DNA from 2 places in the Clostridium sp. ATCC BAA-442 genome. Region 2 is predicted to be linked to the other one. Evidence: riboswitches for the same ligand, from Rfam matches in the RefSeq annotation. Region 2 holds a riboswitch; the other holds the start of a gene.
What was found. A riboswitch is a leader RNA that binds a small molecule or an ion and turns the genes downstream of it on or off. The one in region 2 is predicted to bind thiamine pyrophosphate.
Positions count from the first base shown of each region.

Region 1: linked by a shared signal. The riboswitch ahead of ACESY8_RS08405 (energy-coupled thiamine transporter ThiT) and the one ahead of ACESY8_RS11130 (ECF transporter S component) in region 2 are both predicted to bind thiamine pyrophosphate.

Region 1 is NZ_CAXSQB010000015.1:7,754-18,408, forward strand. Features, by position in the region: gene ileS (isoleucine--tRNA ligase) at 1-2,686, shown strand, start outside; gene ACESY8_RS08390 (tetratricopeptide repeat protein) at 2,738-4,609, opposite strand; gene lspA (signal peptidase II) at 4,748-5,224, shown strand; gene ACESY8_RS08400 (RluA family pseudouridine synthase) at 5,199-6,113, shown strand; TPP riboswitch at 6,137-6,251, shown strand; gene ACESY8_RS08405 (energy-coupled thiamine transporter ThiT) at 6,326-6,919, shown strand; gene ACESY8_RS08410 (HAD-IIB family hydrolase) at 6,923-7,741, shown strand; gene ACESY8_RS08415 (M20/M25/M40 family metallo-hydrolase) at 7,830-9,263, opposite strand; gene ACESY8_RS08420 (MntP/YtaF family protein) at 9,482-10,048, opposite strand; gene ACESY8_RS08425 (hydrolase) at 10,174-10,655, shown strand, end outside.
Region 2 is NZ_CAXSQB010000023.1:21,289-42,017, reverse strand. Features, by position in the region: gene ACESY8_RS11210 (ABC transporter permease) at 1-630, shown strand, start outside; gene ACESY8_RS11205 (ABC transporter permease) at 652-1,554, shown strand; gene ACESY8_RS11200 (ABC transporter ATP-binding protein) at 1,597-2,610, shown strand; gene ACESY8_RS11195 (glutamine amidotransferase) at 2,607-3,356, shown strand; gene ACESY8_RS11190 (carbon-nitrogen hydrolase family protein) at 3,382-4,203, shown strand; gene ACESY8_RS11185 (iron-containing alcohol dehydrogenase) at 4,231-5,361, shown strand; gene ACESY8_RS11180 (phenylpyruvate tautomerase MIF-related protein) at 5,424-5,759, shown strand; gene ACESY8_RS11175 (phenylpyruvate tautomerase MIF-related protein) at 5,786-6,160, shown strand; gene ACESY8_RS11170 (sensory rhodopsin transducer) at 6,205-6,585, shown strand; gene ACESY8_RS11165 (ParB N-terminal domain-containing protein) at 6,977-8,266, opposite strand; tRNA gene ACESY8_RS11160 (tRNA-Leu) at 8,473-8,560, shown strand; gene ACESY8_RS11155 (hypothetical protein) at 8,623-9,036, shown strand; gene ACESY8_RS11150 (DNA/RNA non-specific endonuclease) at 9,033-9,887, shown strand; gene ACESY8_RS11145 (energy-coupling factor transporter transmembrane component T family protein) at 9,926-10,633, opposite strand; gene ACESY8_RS11140 (ABC transporter ATP-binding protein) at 10,608-12,077, opposite strand; gene ACESY8_RS11135 (ABC transporter substrate-binding protein) at 12,058-12,936, opposite strand; gene ACESY8_RS11130 (ECF transporter S component) at 12,940-13,551, opposite strand; TPP riboswitch at 13,628-13,738, opposite strand; gene ACESY8_RS11125 (GNAT family N-acetyltransferase) at 13,797-14,375, opposite strand; gene ACESY8_RS11120 (ATP-dependent helicase) at 14,494-16,617, shown strand; gene ACESY8_RS11115 (hypothetical protein) at 16,723-17,460, shown strand; gene ACESY8_RS11110 (FprA family A-type flavoprotein) at 17,517-18,722, opposite strand; gene ACESY8_RS11105 (MerR family DNA-binding transcriptional regulator) at 18,900-19,727, opposite strand; gene ACESY8_RS11100 (ABC transporter ATP-binding protein) at 19,831-20,729, shown strand, end outside.

The DNA of each region.
Region 1 (10,655 bases), on a different contig from region 2:
CCACAAGATGGTGAAGCGCAACGAGGGCAAGCCCACCTTTGTCCTCCACGACGGCCCTCCCTACGCCAACGGCAACATCCACATCGGCACCGCCCTGAACAAGATCCTCAAGGATATGATCGTCAAGCACCGCAACATGACCGGCTGGTGCGCCCCCTATGTACCCGGCTGGGACACCCACGGCCTGCCCATCGAGTCCGCCGTTCTGAAGGACAAGAAGGTAAAGCGGGACGAGATGACCACCGCCCAGTTCCGCACCAAGTGCCGGGAATACGCCGAGAGCTACATCGAGAAGATGACCGGCCAGTTCCAGCGCCTGGGCGTGCTGGGGGAGTGGGAGAACCCCTATATCACCCTGCTGCCCGAGTTTGAGGCCAAGCAGATCGAGGTCTTTGGCAAGATGGCGGAGAAGGGCCTCATCTACAAGGGCATGAAGCCGGTGTACTGGTGCCCCTTTGACCAGACCGCCCTGGCCGAGGCCGAGATTGAGTACGCCGACGACCCCTGCACCACCATCTTCGTCAAGTTCCCCGTGGCCGACGACAAGGGCAAGCTGGGCCAGTATGCCGACCTGTCCCGCACCTACTTCGTGATCTGGACCACCACCCCCTGGACGATCCCCGGCAACTACGCCATCTGCCTCAACGCGGAGTTCGACTACGTGCTCCTCCAGGTGCCGGGCGGCGATGTGTACGTGCTGGCTCAGGATCTGGCCGAGAGCGTGTGCAAGGCCGCGGGCATTGACTACGCCGCCTGCACCGTGCTGGCCACCCTCAAGGGCAGCGAGTTCGAGCTGATGCGCGCCAAGCACCCCCTCTTCGACCGGGAGAGCGTCATCCTCAACGGCGAGCATGTCACCCTGGACGCCGGCTCCGGCTGCGTCCACACCGCCCCCGGCTTCGGCGCAGAGGACTTCCAGATCTGCCAGCAGTACGACAAGGCGGGCCTGACCCACATCGGCGTGCCCGTGCCCGTCAACGCCAAGGGCGTCATGACCGACGAGCGCTACAACGGCCAGTTCTACGCCAAGGGCAACGACATGGTGGTGGCCGATCTGGAGGCCGAGGGCTTCCTGGTGGCCAAGGAGAACATCACCCACTCCTACCCCCACTGCTGGCGGTGCAAGCACCCCATCATCTACCGGGCCACCGAGCAGTGGTTCTGCTCCGTGGACGCCATCAAGGACGCGGCGGTGAAGGCCTGCGACTCCATCCAGTGGAAGCCCGAGTGGGGCAAGGAGCGCATGACCTCCATGATCACCGAGCGCAACGACTGGTGCATCAGCCGCCAGCGCGTCTGGGGCGTGCCCATCCCCATCTTCTACTGCGAGGACTGCGGGGCCGATATCGTCACCCCCGAGACCATCGCCCACGTGGCCGCCCTCTTCCGGGAGCACGGCTCCAACGTCTGGTTTGACCGGGAGGCCGCCGAGCTGCTGCCCCAGGGCTTCGTCTGCCCCAAGTGCGGCAAGGCCCACTTCACCAAAGAGACCGACATCATGGACGTGTGGTTCGACTCCGGCTCCACCTGGGCCGCCGTGGCGGCCGAGCGCCCCTACCTCAAGTACCCCGCCGACCTCTACCTGGAGGGCGGCGACCAGTACCGCGGCTGGTTCCAGTCGAGCATGCTCACCTCCATCGCCGTGAACGGTGTGGCCCCCTACAAGCAGATCGCCACCCACGGCTGGACGGTGGACGGCGAGGGCAAGGCCATGCACAAGTCCCTGGGCAACGCCGTCTCCCCCGACGAGGTCATCAAGGACTACGGCGCAGACATGCTCCGCCTGTGGGTGGCCTCCGCCGACTACACCCAGGACATGCGCATCTCCAAGGACATCATGAAGCAGCTCTCCCAGGCCTATCTGAAAATCCGCAACACCGCCCGCTACATGCTGGGCAACCTGTGCGACTTCGAGCCCGACCGGGATCTGGTGCCGGCGGAAAACCTGATGGAGCTGGACCGCTACGCCCTGCACACCTTCAACGAGCTGGCCAAGACCGCCCGCGCCGCCTACGACCGCTATGAGTTCCACGCCGTCTACCGCGCCGTCTACAACTTCTGCGTGGTGGACATGTCCAACTTCTACCTGGACATCATCAAGGACCGGCTCTACTGCGGCGCCGAGGCCGAGCGCCGCTCCGCCCAGACCGCCCTGTACCACATCCTGGACGGCATGACCCGGCTCATCGCCCCCATCCTGGCCTTCACCTCCGACGAGATCTGGCACGCCATGAAGCACGCCCAGGGCGTAAACGCCGAAAGCGTCCTGTTCAACGACATGCCCGGCGACAACGCCGCCTTTGCCCTGGACGCGGCCGCCCGGGAGCGCTGGGCGAAGCTGGTCAGCCTCCGCGACGCGGTGAACAAGGCCCTGGAGAATGCCCGTAACGCCGGCGTGTTCAAGAAGGCCCAGGACACCGACGTGACCCTCTCCGTGTCCGAGTCCGACGCCGCCTTCCTGGCCGGGGTGGATCTGGCCTCCCTGTGCATCGTCTCCAAGGTCACCGTCACCACCGGGGCCGTGGAGGGGGAGAAGAGCGAGGACTGCCTCATCCCCTGCACCATCGCCGTCGCCCTGGACGAGTCCCCCAAGTGCCCCCGCTGCTGGAACCACAGCGAGCACATCGGCGCCGACGGCCACCACAACCAGCTGTGCGACCGCTGCGCCGCCGTGGTGGGTGAGTAATTCCGCAGATAGCAGATAGAAAACGGACAGGACGCCGCAGCGCTGCGGCGGCTATGCCTGCGGCGTCTCCTCCTGTTTTTCCGTCAGTTTGCGATAGGTCTCCCGGTCCCGCTCGGCCTTCTCTGTCTGCTCCAGCCCCTCATAGGCATCGGCACGGATGCTGTATGCCTTGGCGTAGCCTGGATCCAGCTTGATGGCCTTGTTGCAGCTTGTGACCGCTTCGCTATAGCGCTCCAAGTGGTTGAAGTCATCTCCTACGTTTGCATGATAGATTGCACTATTGGGGGCGAGTTTGACTGCCCTACGCTGTTCGATCAACGCCTTTTGATATTCTCCCTGATGGGCGTAGAGAACACCCCGGTTGTTATAGGCTCTTGCGCAATTGGGGTCGATCTGGATGGCCTTTTGGTAGCTCTGCAGGGACTCCTGCACCTCTCCAAGCCTTTTCTGCACATCGCCCAAGGTCGTATAGAGCCCCGCATCGGCCGGTTCCAGCTCCAGCGCCTTCTCATAATCGGCCTGGGCCTTTTCGTACTCCTCCAGATTCCAGTAAGCGCTGCCCCGCTCCCTGTAAAGCCTCTTGTCCCCCGGCGGCAGTTCAATTGCCCTGGTAAAGTCAAGAACAGCTTTGTCATACATCTTCACAATGGTAAAGCACAGGCCCCGATTGCGGTATACCTCCGAAGTCTCCTTCAGCTCCAGCGACCGGCTGTAGTCCCGTATGGCCTGTTCCGGATCCCTCTGGTGGTTGCAGACACCCAGGTACCAGTAGAGCCTGCTGTCCTCCATTCCCAACTCTTTGGCTTTGGTGAAGTCCTCCAGCGCCTGGGCATAGTCGTTGGCAAAATAGTAGAGCTTTCCCCGCTCCCAGTAGGCCTCCCCGTCCTCCTCGTCCAGCTCGATGCGGCGGTCCAGCCGCTGAAGCTCCTCCCGCTGTTTGGCGTCCATGGCCCGGAGGATGGCGCTCTGGGTCTCGCTGGGGGTCTCCGCGGCCCGCAGCTTCTCCTGAAATGCCTTGACCTGCTCCTGATAGTCCCTCACCCGCTGCTCAGCCGCGCTTTCGATATGCTCGCAGGGGTCAGTATAGCCGAACCGCTGCCCCATCAGGTACATCATCTCGTCAAAGCCCTCAATGGGGATAAAGTATCCGCCGTGGCGCTCCACCACCTTCTGAATCTCCTCCGGCGGCTCGTCGTGGCGGTAGCACCAGTAGAGGCCGCTCAGGCACTCGGTCTCCTTCAGAAAGTCCATCAGGCTGTGGTCGCCCCCGGCATAGCCGATCACCACGGGGGTATAACGCTTGAAGGCCTCCCGCAGGATATCCTTCCACTGCTTCGACAGGCCGTTGACCTGCTCGGCCCGGTTGAGGGGGTCAAAGAACAGGCCCCGGTGGAGCTTGGCGATGATGGGCCGGCTGGTGTTGAAGTTGATGTACTGGGCCAGCAGCTCGTGGCTGATGACGATGGGCCTTTTATCCGTGTAAATAAACAGGGCGTCCTCCACCAAGCTGTCGAAATTGGTGGTGATCACCAGGTTGTTGCGCGTGTTGGCCAACAGGGCGGCCAGGGGATAGTAGCCCAGGCTGGGCTGGGCGCGCTCCAGCGTCCGCTCCAGGAAAGCGGAGCCGTTCTGATAGTCCGGAAAAAAGCGCATGGCATAGAGGTCAAAATAGGCCCGGCTGGACGGCTTGGTCGAGCGCACCCCCAGCCGCTTTTTCAGCTCCTTGATCTCCTCCTTGGAGCATTGCTCCAAAATCTCCCCGTGCCACTGTTTGGCCAGTTCCTCCCCGGTGGGGATACCAGAGGTCTTGGAGGCCCCGGCGCCCAGGATGAAGCAGTAGCGCCGCTCGTTTTTACAGCCCTCCTCAAGGGTATTCAGGAACACATTTAACGAAAGGGTCCGCCTTTCATCCAACGCACTCACCGCCTTTCGGCTTTTTGCCCCAGTATACCAGATTTTTCTTGTTTCTTCAATTGGAATTTACATCCGATCTTCCGGGTTGCCCCCGGCGGCAGGCCGTGATAAAATAGAGCAAAACCGAAGAAAAGGAGCCCTTTGTCCATGCTATATGCCGTTCTCGTGGTGGCCCTGGTGGTACTGGACCAGGTGGTCAAGTTCCTGGTGCGGGCCAACATCCCCCTGGGGGGAGACGTCCCCTTTCTCCCCCATATTCTCCAGCTCACCTATGTGCAGAACACCGGCGCGGCCTTCTCCCTGCTGGAGGAGCACACCTGGATTCTGACCATTGTGTCCCTGGTGGTGTCCGTCCTGCTGGTGGTGCTTCTGGTGAAAAAGGTCTTTCCCCGCCCCTTCGCCATGGCCGCCCTGTCCATGGTGCTGGCCGGGGCGGTGGGCAACCTGATCGACCGGGCCCTGCTGGGCTACGTCACCGACATGTTTGAGACCCTGTTCATGCGCTTTGCCGTCTTCAACGTGGCGGACATCTGCGTGGTGGTGGGTGGCATCGCGTTCTGCGTGTACTACCTCTTCTTCCACGGCAAGGAGGAGGGCCATGGAGCCGATTCTGCTGCGGGCTGACCGGGCGGGGGAGCGGGCCGACCAGCTCCTGGCCCGGCTGGTGCCGGAGCTGACCCGCTCGGCGGCCCAGCGCCTGCTGGAGGCGGGGGCGGTCACCCTCGGCGGCCGCCCGGTAAAGAAGAACGACAAGGCCGCCGTGGGCGACGTGCTGGAGGTGCGCCTCCCGGAGCCGGAGCCGGTGGACGTGCTCCCCCAGGATATCCCCCTGGACGTGGCGTATGAGGACGCCGACGTGATTGTGGTCAACAAGCCGGTGGGCCTGGTGGTTCACCCGGCGGCGGGCCATCCGGACGGCACACTGGTCAACGCTCTGTTATATCACTGTGGCGAATCACTCTCTGGAATCAACGGAGCCCTCCGCCCCGGCATCGTCCACCGCATCGACCGGGACACATCGGGGCTGCTCATTGCCGCCAAGAACGACTTTGCCCACCAGGCCCTGGCCGCCCAGCTCCAGGATCACTCCCTCTACCGGGAGTACGAGGCGGTGTGCGTGGGCGGCCTGCGGGAGGACCGCGGCACCGTGGACGCGCCCATCGGCCGCCACCCCACCGACCGGAAGAAGATGTGCGTGGATTGGAAAAACGGCCGTCCGGCGGTGACCCACTGGACGGTGTTGGAGCGCTTCCCCGGCTATACCCATATTCAGTGCCGTCTGGAGACCGGCCGCACCCACCAGATCCGGGTGCATCTGGCCTCCATCGGCCACCCCCTGCTGGGGGACGTGGTATACGGGGCCAAGAAGCCCGTCCCCGGCCTGGCGGGCCAGTGCCTCCACGCCCGCAGGCTCTCCTTTGTCCACCCCCGCACCGGGGAGCGGGTCACGGTCGAGTGTCCGCTGCCTGCCTATTTTACCCAAGTGTTGACAAAGCTGCGCCATTTGGTATAAACTTTAGGATAACCGTAGAACAAATCGAATCGCAGGGGCGCTGGACGCAAGTCCGGCTGAGATCAGGGCGTATGGCCGCCCGTGTCCCTTAAACCTGATCCGGGTAATGCCGGCGTAGGAAGAGTATTCGACGATAGAGGTCGTTTCTCCCGTACCGCATTGCGCTGTTTCCGGTTTGCGCTGCGGTACATTTTTTAGGAGGAATGAGCTCTATGTCTGAACCTGTCACCACAAAAGCCCCTGGCCGCCGCCGTATGTATCTGCTGGTGCGGATGCTTTGCGAAGGCGGACTCATGATCGCCCTTGCCCTGGTGCTGGGGCTTCTCAAGGTATTTGAGCTGCCCCAGGGCGGCTCCATCTCGCTGGAGATGCTCCCCCTGCTGTTCTTCTGCGTGCGCTGGGGCATGGGAGGCGGCTTCATCGCCTGCTTTGCCTTCGGCGTACTCCAGGTATTCATCCAGGGCGCGGTAAGCTGGGGCTGGCAGTCCATCCTGCTGGATTATGTGCTGGCCTTCGGTGTTATGGGCATCGCCGGCCTGGGCCGTGGCAAGCCCCACGGCATCTTCTGGGGCAGCGTGCTGGGCGGAGCCGCCCGCTTTGTTGTCCACTATATCAGCGGTATCACCATTTACAAAATTCTGGCCCCCACGGAGATCTTCGGCACAGTATTCGACAATCCCGCCCTCTACTCCCTTATCTACAACGGCAGCTATGTCGGGATTGACCTTGTCCTGTGTCTGGTGATTTTTGGCATTCTCTATGCACCGCTGAAAACGTATATGACGGGGGCCGATCTGAGAAGGTAAGGTGTGAATCAGTTGGGCAAATTCAACGGCGTGCTGCTGGTCAGCGATTTTGACGACACCCTCTACGGGGAGGACATGCGCATCACCCGGGAAAATGTGGAGGCCCTGACCTACTTTACCCGGGAGGGGGGCACCTTCACCGTGGCCACCGGCCGCGCCCGCCCCAACTTCGCCCCCCACGCCAGCCACATACCCATCAACGCGCCGGTGATTCTGTCCAACGGCTCCGCCCTGTACGACTTCCGGACAGAGGAGATGATTTACGAGACCTTTCTGCCCGACCGGGTGCGGGAGGATCTCCAGCAGATGGCCCGGGCCATTCCCACCATCGGCTTTGAGGCCTACCACCACGACGCCATCTACGTCTACCAGCCCAACGCCGTCACCCAACGCCACCTGGAGCGGGCGGGCATGACCGCCCGGGAGGTGCCCATCGCGGATATCCCCCTACCCTGGAGCAAGGTCATCCTCCAGCAGGACTATGAAACCCTTCTGCACACCCAGCGCTATCTGCTGGAGCGGTGGGGAGAGCACTACGAGGCGATCTTCTCCAACCGGGTGCTGCTGGAGCTGACCCGGAAGGGGAGCAGCAAGGGCGGCATGGTGCAGTACCTGGCCCGCCGCCTGGGCATCGACGCCCAGCACATCTACTGCGTGGGGGACAACCAGAACGACATCCCCATGCTGGCCGTCTCCGCCATCCCCTTCGCCCCCGCCAACTGCGCCCCCGAGGTCAAGCAGTGGGGCGCCCGTATCCTGGGCGCCTGCGAGGAGAGCTGCGTGGCGCAGATTGTGGATATCCTGGATCATATTTACGCGTAAACATGTGCGCCGCCCGCCGGAGTTCCGGCGGGCGGCGCGTACTTTCTAGCTTGCTTGTACTTTGTGCATTGCGTGGACGGACGCCCGTCTAAAGGGCCTCCATCGCCCCGGCCAGCAGCAGGGCGTAATCGGGCAGCCCGTCCAGGGGCGCCCGCTCATCCACCGAGTGGGTGTCCAGAATGTCCGGCCCGGCGGAGGCCATGACCAGCCCCGGGGCCTTGGCCCGGAACACCGACGGCTCCAGCCCCACGTGGACGGCGGAGAGCTCCAGCGTCCGGCCGGTCTGCTCCCGCCACACCCGGCCCAGCACCGCCGCCAGGGGGTTGGCCCGGTCGCCGGGCCAGCCGGGGTAGCCGGTGACGGACAGGGAGAACCCGTGGGCCGTCCCCAGGGTCATGTGCCGGCCGGCCAGCTCCGCCTCCCACTCCGGTCGGGTGGAGCGCAGGAAGGCGCACACCTCATAAACATCCCCCTCGGTCCCGGCCCGGCCCAGGTTGGCGGAGGCCCCCACCGTACCGGGGAAGGCCGGCTCCATGGCGTATACCCCGTGGTACAGCCCCATCAAAAAGGCCAGGGCGTGGGCCTGGAAGGCTGGCGTCCACGCCCGCTCCGGCCCCTCCGCCGGGGCGCAGGCCACGGTCAGGCCGGGATCGGCCGCCCGGTAGCCGGCCAGGGCGGCCCGCAGGGGGGAGAGGTCGGGCTCCGCGGGGCAGAATACCACTGCCTCGGCCTGGGCGGGGATGGCGTTGTGGGTCAGGCCCCCGGAGAGGGAGGCGATCCGCCCGCCGGGCAGCCCGGCCAGATAGGCGGCCAGCAGCTTGATCGGGTTGGCCCGGCCCCGGTTGATGTCGTCGCCGGAGTGGCCGCCCCGGCCGCCGGAGAGGGTGAGCCTCCAGGCGGGGAGCGCCGGGGCCGGCCCGGCGTCCAGCGGGGCGGCCCAGGTCTCCCGCCGTCCGCTGGCCGAGCCCACCACCGCCCGGCCCAGGTGAAAGCCGTCGGTGTTGAGCAGGTATTCCGCCCCGGCCAGCCAGTCGGGCGCCACCTCCTTGGCCCCCTCCAGCCCCACCTCCTCGGCGGTGGTGAAGAGCAGGCGCAGGGGCCCGTGATTCACCGCCCCGGTGGACAGGAGCCACAGCGCCGCCGCGTTGCCCAGGTGGTTGTCCGCCCCCAGGGAGGAGCGGCCGTCCGAACGGAGAAAGCCCCCCTCCTCCACCACCGCCACCGGGTCGGTGAGGGGGTTCCAGCCGCTGCCCGGCCGGACGGCGCACACCATGTCCAGGTGGCCCTGGAGGATCAGGCGGGGGGCGCTGGCCCGCCCCGGCGCGGGGGGCACGTCGGCCATCCGGTTGCCCGCCCCGTCCCGGACGGGGGAGAGGCCCAGCCCCCGCAGGTATGCGTCCAGCTCCTCCCCGGCGGCCTCCTCGTGCCGGGAGGGCCGGGGGCGGCGGGAGAGGATGCGGAAGGTGTGTACGATGCCCCGGGTGATGGCCTCCCGGCCCCCCAGGCGCTCCAGAAGCGTCATATGCAATCCCTTCTTTCGGGGGTATTCTACCACATCTCCGCCCGCCGCGCCAGGGCTAGGCCTTGTTTGAAAAATAGCAATATGACCAGCGGCGAGGAATTTTGCCCGCTGGCAAGCAATTTTTTCGCAGGAATCCTGGCGGATTTCAAGGAAAAATTGGGCCGTCCAGAGGGCAAAAGGCCCGGCGATTGGGCGTGTTGACTATTTTCAAACAAGGCCTATCCCACCGCCTCCCAGATGCCCAGCAGCACCAGCAGCGCGCCGGAGAGGGGAAGGGCGTATTTGCCCAGCAGCCGCCCGGCCAGCTTATCCCCCAGGGCGCGGCCCAGGGGGAGGGCGGCCAGGGTGACCAGGAAATTCGCCAGGGCCGCCCAGCCGGGGGCAATGCCGGACACCCCGGCGGCCACGCCGATGCCCGCGTTGTTCACCGCCAGGGCGGCGGCCAGGGAGACGCACCCCCAGAGGGTGGCGGCCCGGTTTTCCCCTTCCGCCTCCCCGGCGGGTCCCAGGCGGCGCAGCCAGTCCAGCACGAACCACGCCCCGATGCCCGCCAGCACCAGCCCGCCCAGCAGGTTGGGCAGCGGCCCGCTGAGCACCCGGGCGGCCCCGGCCCCCAGGAGCAGGGAGGCCCAGGTGATCAGGGTGGTGAGGGCGGCGATAATCAGGCTGTGGGACAGGGAGACCCGCACGCCCTTCACCGCGTAGCCCATGGAGAGAATTACAGTATCCAGATTACAGGCCGCGGCAAACAGGACCGCGGCCAGAAGCAGCGAAAGCCATTCCATAGCACTCCTCCTATTCCGCCCATCCTATGCCAGGTCTGAAACAGGGGTGCCGAGGGTGGCTTTTCGCTGGAGTTTATGCTATACTGGATCTTATCTATCTGTCAAACAGAAAAGGAGACTGCTCCATGAGCGCCAAGGAAGAATTTATCGAGATCTACCGGGAGAACATCCGGCGGGACGGGGCGGACGCCCTGCTGGACTACCTGGAGCACAAAAGCGATTTTTTCACCGCCCCGGCCTCGGCCCGGTTCCACGGGGCCTACGCGGGCGGCCTGTGTGAGCACAGCGTCAATGTCTACCACTGCCTGACCGCCTACCTGGAGCGGGAGCGGGTGAAGGAGCTGTACGGCCTGGAGTACCCGGCGGAGAGCGCCGCGCTGGTTTCACTGCTCCACGACGTGTGCAAGACGGGCTGCTACAGGCAGGGCTCCCGCAACGTGAAGGGCCCCGACGGCAAGTGGCAGGCGGTGCCCACCTTTTTCTACGAGGACCCCCTGCCCTACGGCCACGGGGAGAAGAGCGTCTACATCCTCTCCGGCTTCCTGCGCCTCACCCGGGAGGAGGCCATGGCCATCCGCTGGCACATGGGCTTCTCCGGCGACGAGGA
Region 2 (20,729 bases):
GCCAGCATCTTAGCGTTCCTGCTCAGTATCCTGATCGGTGTCTACAGCTCGTACCGGCCGAATTCCATCTTCTCCTGGATCGGCACGGTATTCGGCATCGGCGGTATCAGTATTCCAAACTACTGCCTGTCATTGATCCTGATCGGTATCTTCTCCGTCACCCTGCGCCTGCTGCCGTCTACAGGCATGTATACCAGTGGGGACTATACCTTCTCCTCCCTCATACAGCACCTGATTCTTCCCGCTATCGCGGCCGGCGCCATGACACTGGGGATTATGACGCGGATGGTGCGCAGCTCAGTCTCCGAGATGCGCAGCCGGAGCTTTGTCACTACCCTGCGGGCGAAGGGACTCAGTGAGCCGGCCATCATGCGGCATGTGCTGCGCAACAGCTTTCCCACGCTGCTGACCGTAGCGGGCCTGCAGTTCGGCTACCTGATGGGCGGCTCCACGATGGTGGAAACCATTTTTTCCTGGCCGGGAATCGGCCTGATCATCTATCAGAGCATCTTCACCAGCGACTTTCCCGTGACCCAGGCGGCCATCCTGATTGTGGCGGCGATCTTTGTCAGCATCAACCTGCTCATCGATCTGCTCCGCATTGTGGCAGATCCGCGCCTGAGAAAATAAAGACCTGCGGGAAACAAAGGAGTGATTGTTTTGCTGTCATCCATTGGCTCCAGAGCTGCGGCGGATCCGGAGGAGCTCCATTTCCGCAGGGAGGCGCGCAGCCGCTTTGTGCGGACCTTTCTCCGTTACCCGGCGGCCCTTCCCGCGCTGATCCTGTTCGTGATCGTGGTGCTGTGCGCCCTCGGCGCGCCGCTGCTCACCCAGTATACCCCCTTTGAGGGCAATGCGGCGGAGCGGCTGCAGGGCATCGGCACGGCCGGCCATCTGCTGGGAACAGACGAGCAGGGGCGCGACATCCTGACCCGCTGCCTGTACGGCGGGCGCCTGAGCCTGCTGATGGGCTTCCTGCCGGTGGCGCTGGCCACCATCGTGGGCAGTATCCTGGGGATCATTTCCGGCTATTTCGGCAAGGCCTATGCCCAGATCATCATGCGCACCCTGGATATTTTCTATGCGTTCCCCTCCATTCTGCTGGCCATCGCACTGTCCTCGGTTCTGGGCTCGGGCCTGTCCAGCATCATCATTCCAATCGCCGTCATTCTGGTTCCGCCCATCGCCCGGGTGGCCGAATCCACCGTGCAGGATATCATGCCGGAGGACTTTATTGAGGCGGCGCAGACCTCCGGGGCCAGCCCGCTGAAGGTTATCGTGTTTTTCATCATACCGAACACCTTTGGGCGGATCTTCATCTACTGTACCACGCAATTCAGCGTCAGCATCCTGTCGGCCTCTGGCTTGAGCTTTCTGGGATTGGGCATCTCTCCCCCCACGCCGGAATGGGGCTCCATGCTGAACGCCCTGCGGCAGCAGATCTACATCAATCCCCTGATTACCATTATTCCGGGCCTGTTCATTTTTGTCACAGCCCTGAGTGTCAATATCATCTCGGACGGCCTGAAGGAAGCCATGGAGGCCAACAGCTAAGCCCGCGCGGTATGACGGCGCGCCGTGATTGGAGAGCGTACAATGAGCAAGATTTTAGAGGTCAACGACCTGTGCAAGTCCTTTGTGGTAAAAAAGCGCCTGCTGGGCGAAAACGACGTGGTTTCAGCAGTAAATCACGTTTCCCTCGGCCTGGAGGAGGGGGAGGTGCTGGGCATCGTCGGTGAGTCCGGCTGCGGAAAATCCACGGTTGCGCGGCTGCTCCTTCACAGCATCCGGCCGGACAGCGGCACAATGAAGCTCTGCGGGAAGGAGTACGACATGGCCCATGCCACGGGGCAGGATGTGCAGACCTTTCGGAAGAATATGCAGATGGTCTTTCAGAACCCCTACTCCTCCCTGAACCCCAAGATGAATGTACTGCAGAACATCACCTTCGGCCTGACGGCCAATCAGGTGCCCAGAGATGAGGCATGCCGGCGGGCATACCGCTACCTGGACGCGGTTGGGATGCAGAAGTCCTTCCTCAACAAATACCCCAACAGCCTGAGCGGCGGGCAGCGACAGCGCGTGGCGGTGGCGCGGGCCCTGGCAATGGAGCCTAAAATCATCCTGGCCGACGAGCCGGTGTCCGCACTGGACAAGTCGGTGCAGGCGCAGGTGCTCAACCTGTTTCACGACCTGCAGAAGGAGTTCGGCATTTCGATTATTTTTATCTCCCATGATCTGAGCGTAGTGGAGTACATGAGCGACCATATTGCGGTGCTCTACCTGGGCGAGGTCATTGAGTACAGCACCTCCGAGGAGCTCTATCACAACCCCAGGCACCCCTATACCAAGGAGCTGCTGCGCTCCATTCCCCAGATCAGCGGAGACGCCCGCCTAAGTACGGCCAACAGGGAGCCGCCGATCGAGCTGCCCAGCCCGATCAGGCCGCCCTCCGGCTGCCGGTATCACCCCCGCTGCCCGTACCGGACGGAGAACTGCTCCAAGCATATTCCGGCGCCTGCCTTGGTGGGACGGGACCACATCGTGAAGTGTCACCGCTGCGCCGCACAGAATCAACCGATTGAACCGATGGAAGGGAGCTTGATATGAAAAAGTACAAGATGCTGTTTGCCGGGGAGTCCTGGCTGACCCATAACATGGAGGTAAAGGGGTGGGACGACTTCTCGGTTGGCGGGTATGGAACGGAGATCGGCCGAATCCATGCCGCGATGGACGAGTTTGCAGAGATCACCCACCTGCCCTCCCATCTGGTGGGAGAGAAATTCCCCTCTACGATGGAGGAGCTGAAGACGTATGATGTGGTGATTCTCAGCGATGTGGGGGCCAATACCCTGTTGCTCCACCCCCTGGTGTTTACCCAAAGCGTCCGTTTCCCCAACCGCCTACAGCTCCTGGCGGACTATGTAGAGCAGGGCGGCGCCCTGGGGATGATGGGAGGCTACATGACCTTCCAGGGCATCGGCGGCAAGGGCTGCTACCACGGTTCGCCCATCGAGAAGGCACTCCCGGTCGATTTTCTCCCCTATGACGACCGGCAGGAGCACCCGGAAGGCATTGATCTGAAGGTGGACCCCCAGCGCCATCCGGCACTGAAGGGGCTGCCCGAGGAATGGCCCTATCTGCTTGGCTACAACAAGGCCGTAGCCAAGCCGGGGGCACAGGTGGCGGTGGAATACCAGGGAGACCCCATCCTGTCCTTCTATGAGTACGGAAAGGGCAGAAGCTTCGCTTGGGCCTCGGACTGCGCGCCCCACTGGATGCCCCCCGCTTTCTGTGAATGGGAGTATATCCACCTGTTCTGGAAGAACATGATCGACTGGGTGGTGCAGAGATGACCGGCCGGAGAGAAGGGGCGGAACAATGAAGGTAAAGGTTGCCGCCATACAGATGTCGGCGGACATCGGAGGGCGGGAGGCAAACGTGGAGCGCGCGGAGCGGCTGCTGATTCAGGCGGCCAGGCAGGGGGCCGATCTCTGCGTGCTGCCGGAGCTGGCGCTGGATGAGTTTTTCCCGCTGTATAAGGACACCCGCTACTTTGCCTACGCGGAGGAGTTGGACGGGCCAACCGTCCGGCGCTTTCGTTCCCTGGCGGGGGAGCTGGGGATCTACTTGGCCCTTCCGCTGTTTGAAAAGAGTCTGATTGGTACCTACTATAATTCCCTGGTTCTGCTGACGCCGGAGGGGACGATCGGTGCGGTCTATCGGAAGGTACATGTACCCTGTACGCGCAGCTATGAGCGCTACTATTTCACACCCGGACCGGAGTTTGTGGTGGCGGATACCCGGTACGGGAAGGTGGGATTGGCCATTTGCTACGACCGGCGCTACCCGGAGACCTGCCGTGAGCTGATGAAGAAGGGGGCCAGGCTGATTCTGATCTCCATCTCCAGCAGCATTATGCCGGGGGGCTTTTCCGAGCTGCCCGTCTTCGAGACGGAACTCAAGACCAGGGCCTTTGAAAACCAGCTCTTTCTCGCGGCCTGCAACCGCTCCGGGCAGGAGGGAGAATACACGTTCTTCGGCCACAGCATGCTCTTGGGGCCGGACGGCTCCGTACTGGCCCAGGCAGATGAGGCGGAGAACGTGGTGGTGCTGGCAGAGATGGAGCTGGAGGACGCGGATAGGGCCCGGATCAACGGCCCGCTCCTGCGGGACCGCCGCCCGGAGCTCTATACCTGCTGATATAAATCAAAGAAATGAGGTAATCGTATGGAATTCTCTTACTTTATGCCGGTCCGTCTGCTGTTTGGCGCCAATGTGATCGACCAACTGGGCGCCACGGCCAAGAGCTATGGCACCCACGCCCTGATCGTGACGGGCCGCAGCAGCACGAAACGCTCCGGTCTGCTGGACCGCTCCATCGCCCTGCTGGAGGCCGCGGGCGTCCGCGCCACGGTATTCAATAAGGTGGAGCCCAACCCCCTGACCACCACGGTTATGGAGGGCGCGGCCCTGGCCAGGGAGCAGGGGTGCGACCTAGTCATCGGCATGGGCGGCGGCTCCATGATGGATGCGGCCAAGGCGGTGGCCTTCTGCGCGGTGAACGGCGGTGACGTGAATGACTATATCTCCGGTGGAAAGCAGGGTACCGGCTGCCTGCCCATTCTGGAGGTACCCACCACCTGCGGCACAGGGAGCGAGGCCAACCCCTTTGCGGTGCTGACCAACCCCGAGACTAAGGACAAGAAGTCCCTGTGGGGAGACCTGATCTATCCTAAAGTGTCCTTTATCGACCCTGAGCTGATGAAGACCATGCCCAAGGAGGTGCTGGCCTCGGTGGGCTTCGATGCCCTCTCCCACAACATGGAGGGCTACCTGGCCACCCGAAGCCAGCCCATTACCGACCAGCTTGCCCTGCACGCCATCCGCCTGACAGCCGGGAGCCTGCCCAAGGTGTACCACGGTGAGGGCACACAGGAGGACTGGGAGAACATCACCCTGGCCAGCCTGCTGGGCGGCATTGTCATCAACACCGCCGGCGTGGGCGGCGGCCACGGGATGGAGCATCCGGTCAGCGGCATGTATAACGTGGTCCATGGAAAGGGACTGGCGGCCCTGACACCCCCCCTCTTCCGCCACTCTTACAACACCAAGCCGGAGCGTTACGCGGCCATCTCCCGTCTGCTGGGCGGCAAGGACGAGACCGACTGCGCGGAGGCGGTGGAGTGCTTCCTCAAGTCCATTGATCTGAACTGCAAGCTCCGGGAGCTGGGGGTGGAGGAGTCCGGAATCGACTGGATGACGGACAACTGCATCAACGTCTTTGCCGGAAGCATGCGGAATCATACCAAGGCGCTTACCCGGGACGAGGTAAAGCAGATCTATCTGGAGGCGTTTTAATCCGGCGGCCAGAGAAGGGGACCGCCCTTGCTGATAAATTGATTGGAATGGAGGATACGGACATGCCCTGTATTGTTATGTATACCAATATGGAGGTGCCCAAGGAGAAGGCCGAGGAACTGAAAAAAGCCCTGGTGGTTTCCTGGGAGAAGCTTCCGGGTAAGAGTGAGCGGTGGCTCATGACCACCATCCGGGACAACACCACCATGTTCTTCGGCGGCAAAGATACCCCTGCGGCCTTTGTCAACTTCAAGATTCTAGGCAGCCTTGGCAGGGAGAACTGCGAGATCCTGAACGAGGAGTTCCTGACCGATGTCAGCCAGGTGCTGGGTATTCAGAAGGAGCGGATCTTTGTGGCTCACGATGAATGTCCCTCCTGGGGCTGGGTCAAGAACTGAACATGACAGAAAGGAAGGTATTGCATATGCCCTGTATCATCATCAGGACCAATGTGGAGATTCCCAGCGACAGAGCAAAGGAGCTGAAAACGGCCCTGGCCGTGTCATGGGAGAAGGTGCCCACCAAGCGGGAGCGCTGGCTCATGATCGTCATGGAGGACAAGCAGCAGATGTTCTTCAGCGGCAGGGATACCCCCGCGGCCTTTGTGAACTTTAAAATTCATGGGGACTATGACATCGGCCCCAAGAACTGCGAGATGCTCTCCGAGGAGTTCATGAATGATCTGAGTCAGGTGCTGGGCATCCAGAAGGAGCGGATCTTCGTGGCCCACGATGTGTGCCCCTCCTGGGGCTGGGTGGACGACCCGGATCCCAGAGCCTACGGCCCCGCGCCGGTCTGAGTGAACTGCAACAAACAATTACAATAGAAAGTGAGTGGATCAATATGGAGTACAAGTACAAGTGGTATATTCCCGACGCCTACCTTCATTCCCGCGGCACCGGCTACTTCACCAGCCATGAGGGCTGCGCCTTCATCAACGAGACCGGCCGGGACGCCCATGTGCGCTTCACCTTCTACTTCCAGGATCGTGAGCCCATGACCGGCTATACCAGCGTGGTGCCTGCCCGCCGGACCAAACATGCCCGGTTCGACCTGATGGAGAACGACAAGGGTGAGCCCGTTCCCATGAATGTCGGCTATGCCGTGGTTGTGGAGAGCGACATGGATATGCCGGTCCAGTTCAGCCACTGTGACACCTCCCAGCCTGAGCTGACCTTTACCACCACCATGGTCCCCCACATCACCCTGGACCGGGAGGACTAACCCCCAAAATACATAGAAGAAGCGCACCGGCCGCCGGCTGGTGCGCTTCTTCTATGCATGCTTTTTGATAGAAGGGGGCAGAGCTGATATATTGATCATTAGACTGCGATAATTAAATCATCAATATGGGAAAGAAGTGGTAAGGGCAGACCGGTTCATCGGTTCCCGCATTGCCCAGAGTGAGAACGAGAAATTCCTGTGGTGGGCGGAGGGGAGGAAGTTCTCCAACGTTCAGTGCGACTGGGGGGCGCGTGCCCTGGGGAATATGGACCTGCTACCGGGAGTTTGTCATTGTACGGGCAAACAGCCGGGGCTGGAGCCGCCCGCTGAGGCGTATCATACCATGCAAAGCGCCCTCCCGGAGCAGTCCGGCGGGGGTGCTTTGGAGTAGTCAGTGTACGGGGAAGCTGTGCCGTGTGAGGGCGATCATCTCGCGCAGCTTTCCCTTCAGGAAGTGGATTCCCTTGCCGCTGGACAGTCCACCGAAGGTGGAGCTCTCCCAGGTCAGAGGGATGGATTCGCCGCTCTGGGCATCGAGCTCGAGCCGCTTGGGAAGATAGAAGGCCGCGCCGTCCTGCTCCTGAAGGTCGAAAAAGCACCTGTGAATGGCGGTAATGAAGTCCTCCCGTTCCGGAAGGGCGCCGGGGGCGAGAATGGAGGAACGCATGAACTCCGACAGCAGTCCGTATAGATCAAACAGGATGTCGATTCCCATTGTTTTGGTCAGAACGTGCGCGGAACTGTCCCAGGCCTGCGGGTAACATGCCTTCCAGGCGGAAAAATAAGTCTCGATGGCCTCCACCCGGGCGGAAAAAGTGGTGTAGTTGAAGCCGTTCTGCAGGTTGATCTCGAGCCAATGCTCCAGCAGCTTCTGCATTTTGCTGGAGTTGACATAAGCCCGGGGCAGAGAGCGGGCACGGGGGCCGTCGAACATCTTGATCCGGTCATGAAAGAGGCCGGCCCGGCCATTGAGCTCGTCCATCAGGTCAAAGGCGGTGTTCTCCCGGTCGGACATCAGGCCGGAGAGGTTGCGGATGGCGTTGGTATGTATGGCGGAGGGCTTCTCCTGGTTGCAGTTGATCTCAGCAAAGGAGGCTGCCATCTTGCGCAGATCCAGATCCAAGTAGACGCCGGTGAGGAAGGGGTAGTCCAGCTTGCCCGCCGCATAAGCCCCTTCGGTGCGGTGATGGCCGTCGATCATATAGCCCAGCAGTTCCTGCTCTGGGGCTAGAAGATAGCCCGCCTCGTCTGCCGCACAGGCTGCGATGTGCTCACGGTAACGGTGGAGAGCGACGGTCAAAAGGACAATGCCGGAGGAGTCGCCGGTGCGGCTCTCCAGAGGGGCAACAGTTATATAGGGGCTGTCCTGGCATCTGAGGGTGATAACAATGGCGTTGGGAAAGCCATACGGGCCGCTGGAGAGGCGCTCCTCAATTTCAGAGACTTTTTTCATGACCAGAGCGCGCTGAATGCCCTCTGGGTTTTCCAGGCTGCGGGGGAGGCGGCAGATCATAGCCTGTAGGAAGCCGGTGGTGAGAGCGCAGGTGTAGAGTTTGAGGTGGTCGCTCTGATCCACACGGAGCATGGGAATGGACATTGCATCCCCGTGCTGCGCAATCATCCTGTCCAGCATGGACAGGATATCTGCCTTGGTCTTGCTCTTTGTAAACATCCGCTTCATTTCGATCCTCCACTCTTGAGAATAATATATTGAGAATTTTTATCTCAAAAGCATTATATCAAAGGCGGAAAAAAGAATCAAGCTAAAAAGAGAATCGCTGCACAGATTTTGAAATAAGAAAAAATAGAGGTCATAAATTTGATGAAAGGGGTTGACAAGGTGGGGAGAAGATGGTAGAATATAACCTGTTCTGAACAAAGGGACATGCGCGAGTGGTGGAATTGGCAGACTCGCTAGATTCAGGTTCTAGTGTGCATTACGCACGTGCGGGTTCAAGTCCCGCCTCGCGCACCAACGGAAGAGCACCTGTGTTACACAGGTGCTTTTCTTTTTATGCCGGGAGGAGATGTAGCCGGATGACAGCAATTGTCTGCGTGGACGAGGCTTGGGGGATGGCGTTCCACGGGCGGCGGCAGAGCCGGGACCGGGCGGTGTGCGCCCGCATCCTGGAGGATGCGGCGGGCCGCCGGCTGTGGATGAGTCGGGACACGCTCCGGCTGTTTGAGGCGCCGTATCCGGAGTATCTGACCGCGGCGGAGGATTTCCTGGCCCAGGCCGGGCCGGGGGAGCTCTGCTTTGTGGAGGAGCCGCCCCTGTTGCCCTGGCTGGACCGGCTGGAGGGGCTGGTGCTCTACCGCTGGAACCGGCGCTACCCCGCCGACGCCTGGCTGGATGTGCGGCCCGGCCCTCTGGGGTGGACTCTGGCCCGCCGGGAGGAGTTTTCCGGCCACTCCCACGAGCGCATTACAAAGGAGGTCTATACCCGATGAGACGCGTCTTTCCGCTCCTGCTGTTCCTGGCCCTGCTGCTCACCGGCTGCCAGGGGGAGGCCGCCCCGGCGGTCAGCTACGATCTGGACCAGGTGCCCGCCTATACGGGCGAGCCCTATGTGGTCATCAATGACAACCAGCCCTTCTTTGGGGAGGAGGAATATACCACCGAGGCCTTTGAGACCTACCGTGCGCTGGACGGGCTGGGCCGCTGCGGCACGGCCTACGCCTGCGTGGGGGAGGAGCTGATGCCCACCGAGGCGCGGGAGAGCATCAGCTCGGTGAAGCCCTCCGGCTGGATCAACGTGGAGTACGGCGGTCAGTACCTTTACAACCGCTGCCACCTCATTGGATTCCAGCTCACCGGCGAGAACGCCAACGAGCGCAACCTGATCACCGGGACCCGCTACATGAACGTGGAGGGCATGCTGCCCTTTGAGAACTTGGTGGCCGACTATGTGAAGGAGACCTCCAACCACGTCCTCTACCGGGTCACCCCGCTCTATGAGGGGGACAATCTGGTGGCCAGCGGAGTGCTGATGGAGGCCGGGAGCGTGGAGGACCAGGGGGAGGGAGTCTGCTTCAACGTCTATGTCTACAACGTCCAGCCGGGCATCGGCATCGACTACGCCACCGGCGCGAGCTGGGCGGAGGGGGAGCAGGGGGAGACCCAGGCCAGCCCCACCCCCGCGGGCGCCGCCTACGTGCTCAATACCAACACGAAGAAATTCCACCTGCCCACCTGCGCCAGCGTGGAGGACATGAAGCCGGAGAACCGGACGGACTACACCGGAAGCCGGGAGGCCCTGCTGGCCGAGGGCTATTCCCCCTGCGGCCAGTGCAAGCCGTAAAGCAAAACCGCCGCGGAGCCTCGCTCCGGGGCGGTTTTTCAGCGTCCCAGCAGGAAGAACAGGGCCAGAAACAGGGCGCAGGACAGGATGGGGAAGAGGACGTCCACCGGCCGCAGGCGCAGGGGCTGGCTACACGTGCGGGGGGCGCGGCCGTCGAAGCCCCTGGACTCCATGGCGATGGACAGCTCCTCCGACCAGCGCACCGACTTGACCAGCAGGGGCTTGAGCAGGGCGGGGGAGACGGGGAAGACCCGGATGCCGCGGGCGGCAAAGGCGGCGCGGGTGCGCTTGTACTCCTCCATCATATTGGGCAGGATGCCCCAGGCGGCCAGCAGGCCGTAGGCGAACACCGGGGGGAGGCGGAGCTGCTGCTGGAGGGAGCGCACTAGGAGGATGCGGTCGGTGGTGAGGACAAAGAGCAGGCCCAGCCCGGCGAAGGCCAGTACCCGGCTGCCCAGCACCAGCCCGTTCCACACCGCCGCCCCGGTGAGGGCCTGGGCGGCGGCGTTGATGGGCATGCCCGCCCCGGCGTGAAAGTGGTAGCCGGTGGAGAACATGCCCACCGCCACCAGAAGCACGGGGAGAAGGGCCCCGGCCAGCACCTTGACGTTGGCGCGGGAGAGAAGCAGGGCGGCCAGACATACCGCAAATACCGCCAGGTTGACCGCCGGGTGATGGAGTCCGGCCAGCAGAAGGGTGGGCACCACCAGCCCGATGAGCTTACAGGCGGGATTGAGCGACTTCATACAGGCTCCCCTCCTTCAGCTCGTAGAGAATGTCGGCGTAGTCCTGAGCCAGTGCCCGGTCGTGGGTGGACAGGATGAGGGTGAGGCCCCGCTCCACCACCTCCTGCTGGAGGGCGTCCATGATGGCGGCGGTGCGGCCGCGATCCTGGGCGTAGGTGGGCTCGTCGCACACCAGCACCTGGCAGTCGTAGGCCAGCAGGGCGGCCACCCCCAGCCGCCGCTGCTGGCCCTGGCTGAGCATATAGGGGGACAGGCGGCGGAAGCGCCAGAGCTGGATCCGGCGGAGCACCTCTTCGGCCCCGGCGGCGGGATCGCCCGCCCCGGCGCTGTGGCGCAGGCTGACCGTCACCTCGTCCAGAACGGTGTCCGCCACGAACTGGTCCTGGGGACTCTGGGTGACGAAGCCCATGCGGCCGGTCAGCCGGCGGCGGTGCCTGGACAGCTCCATCCCCTCCAGCCGGGCGGAGCCCTGATAGCGGTAAAGGCCGCTGAGGGCGCCGAACAGGGTGCTCTTGCCGCTGCCGCTGGGGCCCACGATGGCGTGGATGCGCCCCCGGAAGAAGTCGGCGTTCACGTCCCGCAGCACCTCGCGCCCATCCTGGGAGACCCGCAGGCCCCGCAGGGAGAGCACCACCTCCTCCGGCCCGGTCTTGACCGGCCGGGCGGCCTGGTAGGGGCAGCCGGGGACGCTGACGCCCCGCTCCGCCCACGCCTGAGGGGAGAGGGCGCTGGGGGCATAGGCGGCGCCGTCCAGCGTGCCGTCCTGGGCCATGAGGCGGATCTCGTCGGCGATGGACAGCCAGTGGTCCAGCCGGTGGTCGATGGCCAGAATGCCGGTGCCGCATTCCCGGTGGAGCCGGGCGAGCTGCCCGCAGAGAAGGGCGGCGGTTTGGTCGTCCAAATTGGCGAAGGGCTCGTCCAGCAGGATCCAGGCCGGCCGCAGTGCGGCCAGACAGGCCAGCGCGGCCCGCTGCTTCTCCCCGCCGGACAGGGAGCGGAGGGGGCGGCGGCGCAGGTGGGCGATGCCGCAGAAGTCCAGGGCGGCGCTCAGCCGCTCCTCCATCTCCGCCCGGGGCACCCGCCGGTTCTCCAGACAGAAGAACAGCTCGTTCTCCACCGTGTCCATACAGAACTGGAGCTCCGGGTTTTGAAACAGCATGCCCACCAGGGCGCACCGCTCCCCCGGCCCCAGGGCGGCGGGCTCCTGTCCCTCCACCCGCACCGTGCCCTCCTGGAGGAACCCGGCGTTCTGGGGATAGATCCCCGCCGCCAGATAGAGCAGGGTGCTCTTGCCGCAGCCGGAGGGGCCGGTGAGGACGGTGATGCGGCTCCGGTCAAAGGAGGCGCTGACCTCGTCCAGCACCGGGCGCTTGCTCTGCTCCAGGTAGCGGAAGGTGACGCGCTCCAGGGTGATGCGGCCCACCTCAGACGGGGAGGAAGTCATTGGTGTACTCGGTGGGGCGGCGGCGGTCGTAGTAGCCGTTGGCCACCAGCCAGTCGGCCATCCACTCCCAGCGCTCCGGGCGGATGGGGCCCCAGTGGCCCCGCTGATCCAGCAGCAGGGGGGCCAGGTGCTTCTGGCTGCGCACCAGCATGGCTTCGGACACGGCGGGCAGGCCGTCCTTCACCGCCAGGACGGCCCCCTCCGGATCGCGGGCCGCCTCCTGATAGCCCCGGTCCAGAGCGGCCAGGAAGGCCCGCACCTCGGCGGGTCGGTCCCGCAGAACCTGGTGCGTGGCGGCGATGGCGGGGGCGCAGAAGTCGAAGAGGGGGTCCACGTCGGCCAGGTTGATGAAGTTGATCTCTTTGCCCGCCGCGATAAGCTCCTCGTTCTCCCAGTTGGCGTAGACCCAGGTGGCGTCGGCCACGGCGCCCAGGGTGGCGACGATGTCGCCCACGTCCATGGGCACCAGCTCCACCTTGCCGTAGTCGCCGCCGTCCAGGCGCACGGCCTCGCCGATCACGCCGTGGAACCAGCGGGGGGCCCAGTGGGTAAGGCGCTTGCCCTCCAGATGCCGGGGGGAGGTGATGCCGCTCTCCTTCAGGGAGACGATGCCGGAGTCGGAGCGCTGGGTGAGGACGGCCACGCCGGTGAGCTCCACCCCGCGGGACATGCAGTCCAGCATGGAAATCTGGGGGCCCAGCACGAAATCGGCGCCGTGGAGATCCATAACGCCGTGAACCTCGCCGTCGATGTGCACCTCCAGGCCCGCCTCCGCGAAGTAGCCCCGCTTCTCCGCCAGCAGAAAGCCGGTGTGATTGGTATTTGCAAACCAGTCCAGAACCACATTCAGTTTACCCATTGCTTATTCCTCCTCATCGTCGATGGATACCGGGGCAAGCCGGGCGCCCACGGCGTAGCTGCGCAGTACCCCCGTCCGGGCCAGGCCGTCGCAGGCCAGCTTGGCGATGACGCCGGAGAAGACCACGGCGCTGGCAAAGCGGACGGCCAACTGGGCGGCCAGCATGGTGGGGGCCAGCAGATAGTAGCTCAGGTAGTACAGCTCGTAGCAGAAGATGCACACGGCGGCAAAGACGCCGGACAGGGCCATGGAGAGCAGGTTGTACTTCCGGTAGCGGAATACGGCGAAACCCAGCTCGCACCCGACGCCCTGGATGAAGCCGGTGAGCACCACGGTGGCGCCGCCGGAGTTGCCCATGAGCAGCTCGATGGCGGAGGCCAGCACCTCGGTGATGAGGGCCGCGCCGGGCTTGCGGATGATGTAGGCGGCAATGGTGGCAGCCATAAACCACACGCCGTAGATGAGTTCAAAGCCGAAGGCCGACAGGCCCAGGGGGGTGAGGGCCACCGAAATGGCGGTGCCGCCGTAAAACACGGCCATGTAGACCACCGCGAACAGCACACCCAGTATGGCCATCATGACCACGTCCTTGAGTTTCCAGGGTTCTCGTCTCATTCTTGCAGATACCTCCGTTTTAGGCAAAAGTAAAAGCCGCACAGCCTTCGCTGAGCGACTTTGCAAAAAACGGCAAAACGGCGTGAACCGCGCTCCCTACGATGGCATTACCCAACAGGTTCCATGGGTCATAGGCAGAACAGCCTAACTCTCAGCCGGATTCCATCCGGCCCCCCAGCATTCAGTTGTGCAGACTTTTCTGTGGCAACTATAGCACGCCTTTCCGCAAATTGCAAGGGCGGATTTCAGACCCAGTGGCGGGGCCAGCGGTCCCAGTAGGCCCGGTAGGTGGGCCACGTGCCGTTCAGATCCATTTGGTACATACGGAAGATGACCAGCCGGTTTTTCGGCTGCCACAGCTCCTCGTAGGAGTAGCGGTAGGTCATGCCGATGCGCTCCATGACCGCCCCGCTCTTGGGATTGTCCGCGTCGTGGGTGGCCGTGAGGAAGGGCAGGCCGTCGGCGCGCAGACGCTCCACCACCGCAGCGGCGGCCTCGGTCATGTAGCCGCGGCCCCAGGATGGCCGGGCCAGGGCGTAGCCCAGATCATGGCTCTCCCCGTCGTCCACATGGAGGTAGCCGATGGGGCGGTCGTTCTCCCGCAGGCAGATGGCGTAGCGGCAGCCGGAGGGACGGCGGTAGTAGTCCAGGTAGTGCTCCTCCAGATATCTGGCGGCGTCCGCCTCGGTCTCCAGCGGGAACCAGGGCAGGAAGGTGTTGACCTCCCGGTCGCGCATCAGGGAAAACAGCGGCTCCACATCCGCCGGGGTAAACCGGCGGAGCACCAGGCGTTCGGTTTCCAGACGGGGGGTGTTGGCGGGCATGGGACATTCCTCCTTTTTACCCAGTATAGCACGCCCCAGACCATGCCGCAACTGCCGCTTGACTTTCCGCCGGGGCTGGGGTACTCTGAACAGTACGCACAGAAAGAGAGGACACGCCATGACCTACCCCGAATTCAAAGCCAGATACGCCCTCACCCCCGATCCCCAGCAGGAGGCGGCCATCCTCCGGGCCGAGGGGCCCACCCTGCTGCTGGCGGTGCCGGGCAGCGGCAAGACCACCACCCTGGTGACCCGGCTGGGCTATCTCATCCACTGCCTGGGGGTGGAGCCGGGGCGCATCCTCACCGTCACCTATACCGTGGCCGCCGCCGGGGACATGAAGCGGCGCTTTGCCGCCCTCTTTGGGGAGGCGCACGCCGGCGCGCTGGCCTTCCGCACCATCAACGGCATCTGCCAGTCCATCATCTCCTACTACGCCTGGGCCAAGGGGGTGGAGCCCTTCGCTTTGTGGACCAACGAGGGGGAGCTGAACGCCCTGGTGCGCTGGTTGATGCAGTCCCACGGGGCCGAGTGGCCGGGGGAGCAGGAGGTGAAGGAGGTGCGCACCCGCATCACCTGCTGCAAGAACGGGATGCTGCGGGACGAGGAGGTGCGGGCCATTGAGATGGACGGGGTGGATTTTCCCGCCGTCTATTTCGGTTACCGGGAGTACCTGGAGCGCAACCGCCGCATGGACTACGACGATCAGATGGTCTTCGCCCTGCGGATTCTCCGCCGGTATCCCGATATCCTGGCCCACTTCCAGAGCAAATACCCCTACCTCTGCGTGGACGAGGCCCAGGACACCTCCAAAATCCAGCACGCTATTCTCCGCCTGCTGGCCGCCCGGAGCCGCAACCTGTTCATGGTGGGGGACGAGGATCAGAGCATCTACGGCTTCCGGGCGGCCTGGCCCCAGGCGCTGATGGAGTTCCGGCAGATCTACCCGGAGGGGGAGGTGCTGCTGATGGAGACCAACTACCGCTCCGCCGGGGCCATCGTGGAGAAGGCGGACGCCTTCATCCAGCGCAACGGCAGCCGCCACCCCAAGCACATGCGGGCCAGCCGTCCCCAGGGGGAGCCGGTGCGCCACGTGAATCTCAACGACTTCGGGCAGCAGGCCCACTATCTGGCCCAGGCGGCGGCGGACTGCACGGAGTCCACCGCCGTGCTCTACCGCAACAACGACAGCGCCCTGCCCCTCATTGACCTGCTGGAGCGCCGGGGCATCCCCTACGCCTGCCGCCAGCGGGAGAGCTTCTTTTTCACCAGCCCGGCGGTGCGGGATCTCACCGATGTGCTCTGCTTTGCCTTAGATGGCACGGATCGGGAGCGGTTTTTGCGGATTTACTACAAGCTGGAGGTGCGCGTCAAGCGGAGCGTCCTCCAGGAGAAGCTGCGCCGGGGGCCGGAGGGGGCGCCGGTGCTGGACGCCCTCATCGACGGGGGCGGCTTCGAGCCCTGGCAGACGGGGCGGCTCAAGGCCTTGCGCACCCACCTGTCCAAGCTGCCCCAGCTCTCCAGCTTTGCCGCCCTCCAGCGCATCGTCAAGTACATGGGCTACGGGGATTACCTGTCCAGCCAGGGGGGCGACAAGAGCCGGGTGGAGCTGCTGCTGGCCCTGGCCCGGCAGGAGCCGGGGGTGGAGGGCTTTCTCCGCCGCCTGGAGGCGCTGCGGGACACGGTAGAGTCGGGGGGTGGAGACCCGGCCTGCCCCTTTGTGCTCTCCACCATCCACGCCAGCAAGGGCCTGGAGTACGACCGGGTGTTCCTCATCGACGCGGTGGACGGCATTTTCCCATCGGTGAATCCCCGGAAGGGGAACGACCTGTCCGACGAGGAGCGGGTGGCCCTGGAGGAGGAGCGGCGGCTCTTCTACGTGGGGGCCACCCGGGCCCGGCGGCAGCTTGTTCTGCTCACCTGTGACAACCGCTTCGGCGAGCCGTCGCCCCCGGCCTCCTTTGTGGGGCAGTTCCTGGGTACGCCGGAGTGGACGTCCCAGAGGCCCAGGACTCCGGGCAAGGTCCCGGCGGAGCCTGACGCCGCCGCGGTGGCGGCGTGGGAGAAGGACTACGTGCCCGGCACGGCGGTGGTGCACCGGGCCTTCGGCCCCGGCATGGTGGTGAGCCGCTCCGGCGCGGTGGCGGTGATCGCCTTCGAAGAGGTTGGCACCAAAAAGGTGGAGCTGACCGCCTGTCTGCGGAAGCGGCTGCTCCGGCTGGCCTCCGCCCCGGACTTCTGAGGACCTGTTACCAAATTTTCACCATTTGAAACCGCGTAGGGGTTTCCCTTCGGGCTGTGGGGGTGTTATCATGACGGCATAACGGCCCGAAGGAGGAATACCGCTGTGAACCACACGTCCATAACGGGGCTGGCCTGTCTGCTGGCCGTTGCCCTTACCGCCTGCGCGGGAGGCGGAGAGCCGCCGGCACCGTCCGGCAGCCCCGCGCCCGCCCCCCTGGAAGCTCTGAAAGAACCCGCCAACTCCATGCCCGTTTCGCCTCCGTTGTCCCCCGCGCCTGTGTCGGCCGAGGCCCTGGCGGACTACCGGGCCCTGCTGGCAGGGGAGCCGGGGGCGCTGGATCGCCCGCCGGAGGGGCTGGAGCTGCACCAGGTCACCCTGCCCCCGGCGGAGGAGCTGGAGTATGTGCTGCTGGATCTGGACGGGGACGGCGGGGCGGAGCTGGTGGTGCAGATGGTGGCTCAGCCCCACCAGTTCAACGCCGTGTTCCACTATGGGGACGGGGAGCTGAGCTGCTGGCAGTACGACATCATGGAGCTGAGCTGCCGGGACTACCCCCTGGAGGACGGCGCCATGGTACGGCAGTATGACACGGGCACCGGGCCCAATCGGTATTCCCACCTCTACACGGTGTTCCGCTATCTGCCCGATGGGGAGACGGAGGAGTGCGCCTCCCTGGCGGTACACCAGGATACGCAGGAGGATGGCACGGAGGTATTCACCTATCTGGTGGACGACGCGGAGGTGGATCAGGACACCTTTGCGGCGGAGTTTGAGGAACTGGTGGGGAGCCGGCTTCTGTCTCTGGAGGACTGGATTCCGGCTACGGAGCGGCCCGGCTGAAAAACGAACGCGGCCCGTCGGTCATTGACCGATGGGCCGCATTTTGTCTGCTTGACTTACCCGTTGAGAGAGTCCAGAATACGGTCTCTGAGCTGGAAGAGCGATTCCAGAGAGCTGTCCTTGAGGGCGGACTTGAGGGAGACCACGGGCTCAAGCACCTGGAAACCCTTCAGCTCACCCAGCATCTCACGCATCAGCTTGCCGCTGACCGGAGCCCAGGAGCCGTTCTCCACCAAGGCCACCGTGCGGTTTTGCAGGCCAAGGGCCTTCATGTCATGGAGGAAGGTGGCCATGGCGGGATAGACCCCGTTGTTATAGGTGGGGGCGGCCAGCACCAGGTGGCTGCACCGGAAGACCTCGGAGATAAGGGTGGAGACATGGGTGGAGGAAATGTCGTGCATGGCGATGTTCTTTACCCCGCCGTCAGCCAGACCCGCAGCCAGAAGGTTGACAGCGTTCTCGGTGTCGCCGTACATGGAGGCGTACAGCACCGCAACGGCCCGCTCCTCCGGCTCGTAGCGGCTCCACTTGTCGTACTTGTCCAGAAGGTAGTCCAGATCGCTGCGCCAGATGGGGCCGTGGAGGGGGCAGATCATGGCAATGTCCAGTCCGGAGAGCTTCTTCAGCGCGGCCTGCACCTGGAGGCCGTACTTGCCCACGATATTGCCGTAATAGCGGCGGGCGTCGTCCAGCCAGTCCCGGTCGAAGTTCAGCTCGTCGTTAAACAGATTGCCGCCCGTGGCGCCGAAGGAGCCGAAAGCGTCGGCGGAGAAGAGAAGCTTCTCGCTGGACTCATAGGTCATCATGACCTCCGGCCAGTGGACCATGGGAGTCATATGGAAGTGGAGGGTATGCCCGCCCAGGGAGAGGGTATCCCCCTCCTTGACGGTGACGGTGCGCCCGTCCAGGGGGAAATCGTAGAATTGCCCCATAAAGGCGAAGGTCTTGGCGTTGCCCACCAGTTTGAGAGTGGGGAAGCGGAGCAGCAGCGTCTCAATGCTGGCGCAGTGGTCGGGCTCCATGTGGTTGATCACCAGGTAGTCCAGCGGGCGGCCGTCCAGGGTGTGGAGCACGTTCTCCAGGAACTGGCGGGAGATGGAGGAGTCCACGGTGTCCACCACGGCGGTCTGCTCGTCCAGGATCAAATAGGAGTTGTAAGAGACGCCGCGGGTGATGGGAAAGAGGTTCTCGAACAGGGCCAGCCGGCGGTCGCTTCCGCCCACCCACCAGACCTGCTCTGTCAGCTTGCGGGTACAATACATATGGCATTCTCCTTTGAAACGGGGCCTGGCGCCAGTGCGGGAAAGCCCGGCGGGACCAGGCGAAATCTGTCTTTTCCAATCCATTATCATAGCAGACCTGCGATACTCCGTCAAGGGTACAGACGGAGAGGAATGGCCGGAAAACACAAGATTTATGGGGGGTCTTCACAAAAAAAGTTAGATTCCTCTTTCCAAACAGGAATCAACCGTCACCGGGACCTCCAACCGTCCGAAATAGTCCCCCGTATCCTGGACGGAGAGCTCGTCCAGCAGCAGCTCTCCGTAGGCGCTGCCGGTGGGGCGCAGGCTCCGGCTCGCCAGAAAGGCGTGGAGTCCTGCCCAAGCCCGCTCGAAATCGTCTGGAATGCTTCGTCCATAGGCGACGGCGTACCGCCCAGCCGGCTTCCAGGCGTTACCCCGTCGGCCGCCGGTTTTAAAATAGAGGCGGTAGCGCCAAACGGGCTCTCCACTGGCGGTGCTGTCCGGTGTGATGAGTACTCCGGCCGGGTGGCCCAGATGGACGCCCTTCCCGGCGGCATACTCGTAGGCAAAGATTTCGCTCTCCTCGCCGCTGAGGCCGTCCGGGGCGGGGGGACACAAAAAGATGCGTTCCCGGGGCCGCTCCTCCAGCAGATAAGCGCCTTCCGCGTGGGCCAGGGCCTCCTGGGCCAAGGAGGCGCGCAGCTTCATGATCTCGCTGGTCTCCCGCAGGCGGGCGATCTCGGCCTGGATGCGCTCCTCCTGTTGAGCGAAGAAGGCAAGCATCCGCTCCGGTGTGCGGCCGGCGGAGTAGCGCCGGATGTCCTCCAGCCCCACCTCCAGCAGGCGGAGGGAGCTGATGAGGTAGGCGGAGTTGAGCTGACTGCGCGCGTAATAGCGGTAGTTGTTCTCACCACGCTGCTCCGGGCAGAGCAGGCCGATGCGGTCGTAGAAGCGCAGGTTGTCCCGGCTGATGCCCGTCAGGCGGGAGAACTCCAGGATGGAGAGCTGCTTTTTCTGATTCATGGCGGGCCTCCGGTTCTCTTAATTTTTTCTTGACATTGAAGTCGCTCTAAGGTTTATGATACCTCTTGCCGGTAAAAAAAGCAAGACGGCAAAGGAGGCCCTCATGAAATACCTGCGATCCTTTTACAAGCGGCACCGGGGTATGGCGGCGCTGGCCCTGCTCCTTCTGCTGGGCCAGGTGGTGGGCACGCTGCTCATCCCGGCCCTGATTGCCAACGTGGTGGACCTGGGCATTTTGCCTGGGGATATGGACGCCATTCTCCGCACGGGCGGGCAGATGCTGGCCGTGGCCCTGCTGTCGGGGGCGGTGGCCGCCCCCGGGAGCTGGGTGACCGCCGACCTGGGCGCCCGCTTTGGCTTTGAAATGCGCTCCCTGCTCCTGCGCAAGAGCCAGGAGCTCTCCCTCCACCAGTTCGACGAGGTGGGCGTTTCATCTATGATCACCCGCACCACCTCCGACATCACCAACCTGCAGCAGACCATGGGGATGGTGCTCCAGATGGTGGTGCCCGCTCCCCTCATTGTAGGCGCGTCCATCGTGATGACGGCCATGGTCACCCCGGTCATGGCCATCATACAGGTGGGCTTTATGGCGGCGCTGGCGGCGGTGGCCGCCGTGGTGCTCCGAAAGTCCAACGCCCTCTCCCGCAGCATCCAGGTGCGCCTGGACCGCATCAACCGTGTGGTGCGGGAGGCGGTCACCGGCGTGCGGGTGATCCGGGCCTTCGGCAATGAGGCCTATGAGGAGGCCCGCTCCGGCGACGCCTACCGCTCCTACGCCGACAACATGATCCGCCTGAACCGGCTCTTTGCCGTGGCTATTCCGGTGGTGTGGATGCTCATGGGCGCCCTCATGGCCGTGGTGCTGTGGGCGGGCGGCGTGCTCACCCTGGGCGGCGGCATGGAGGTGGGGCAGATCACCGCCGTCACCGAGTACTCCATCCTGACCATGGGTTACCTGCTCATGGCGGTGTCGGTGCTCACCACGCTGCCCAAGGCCAG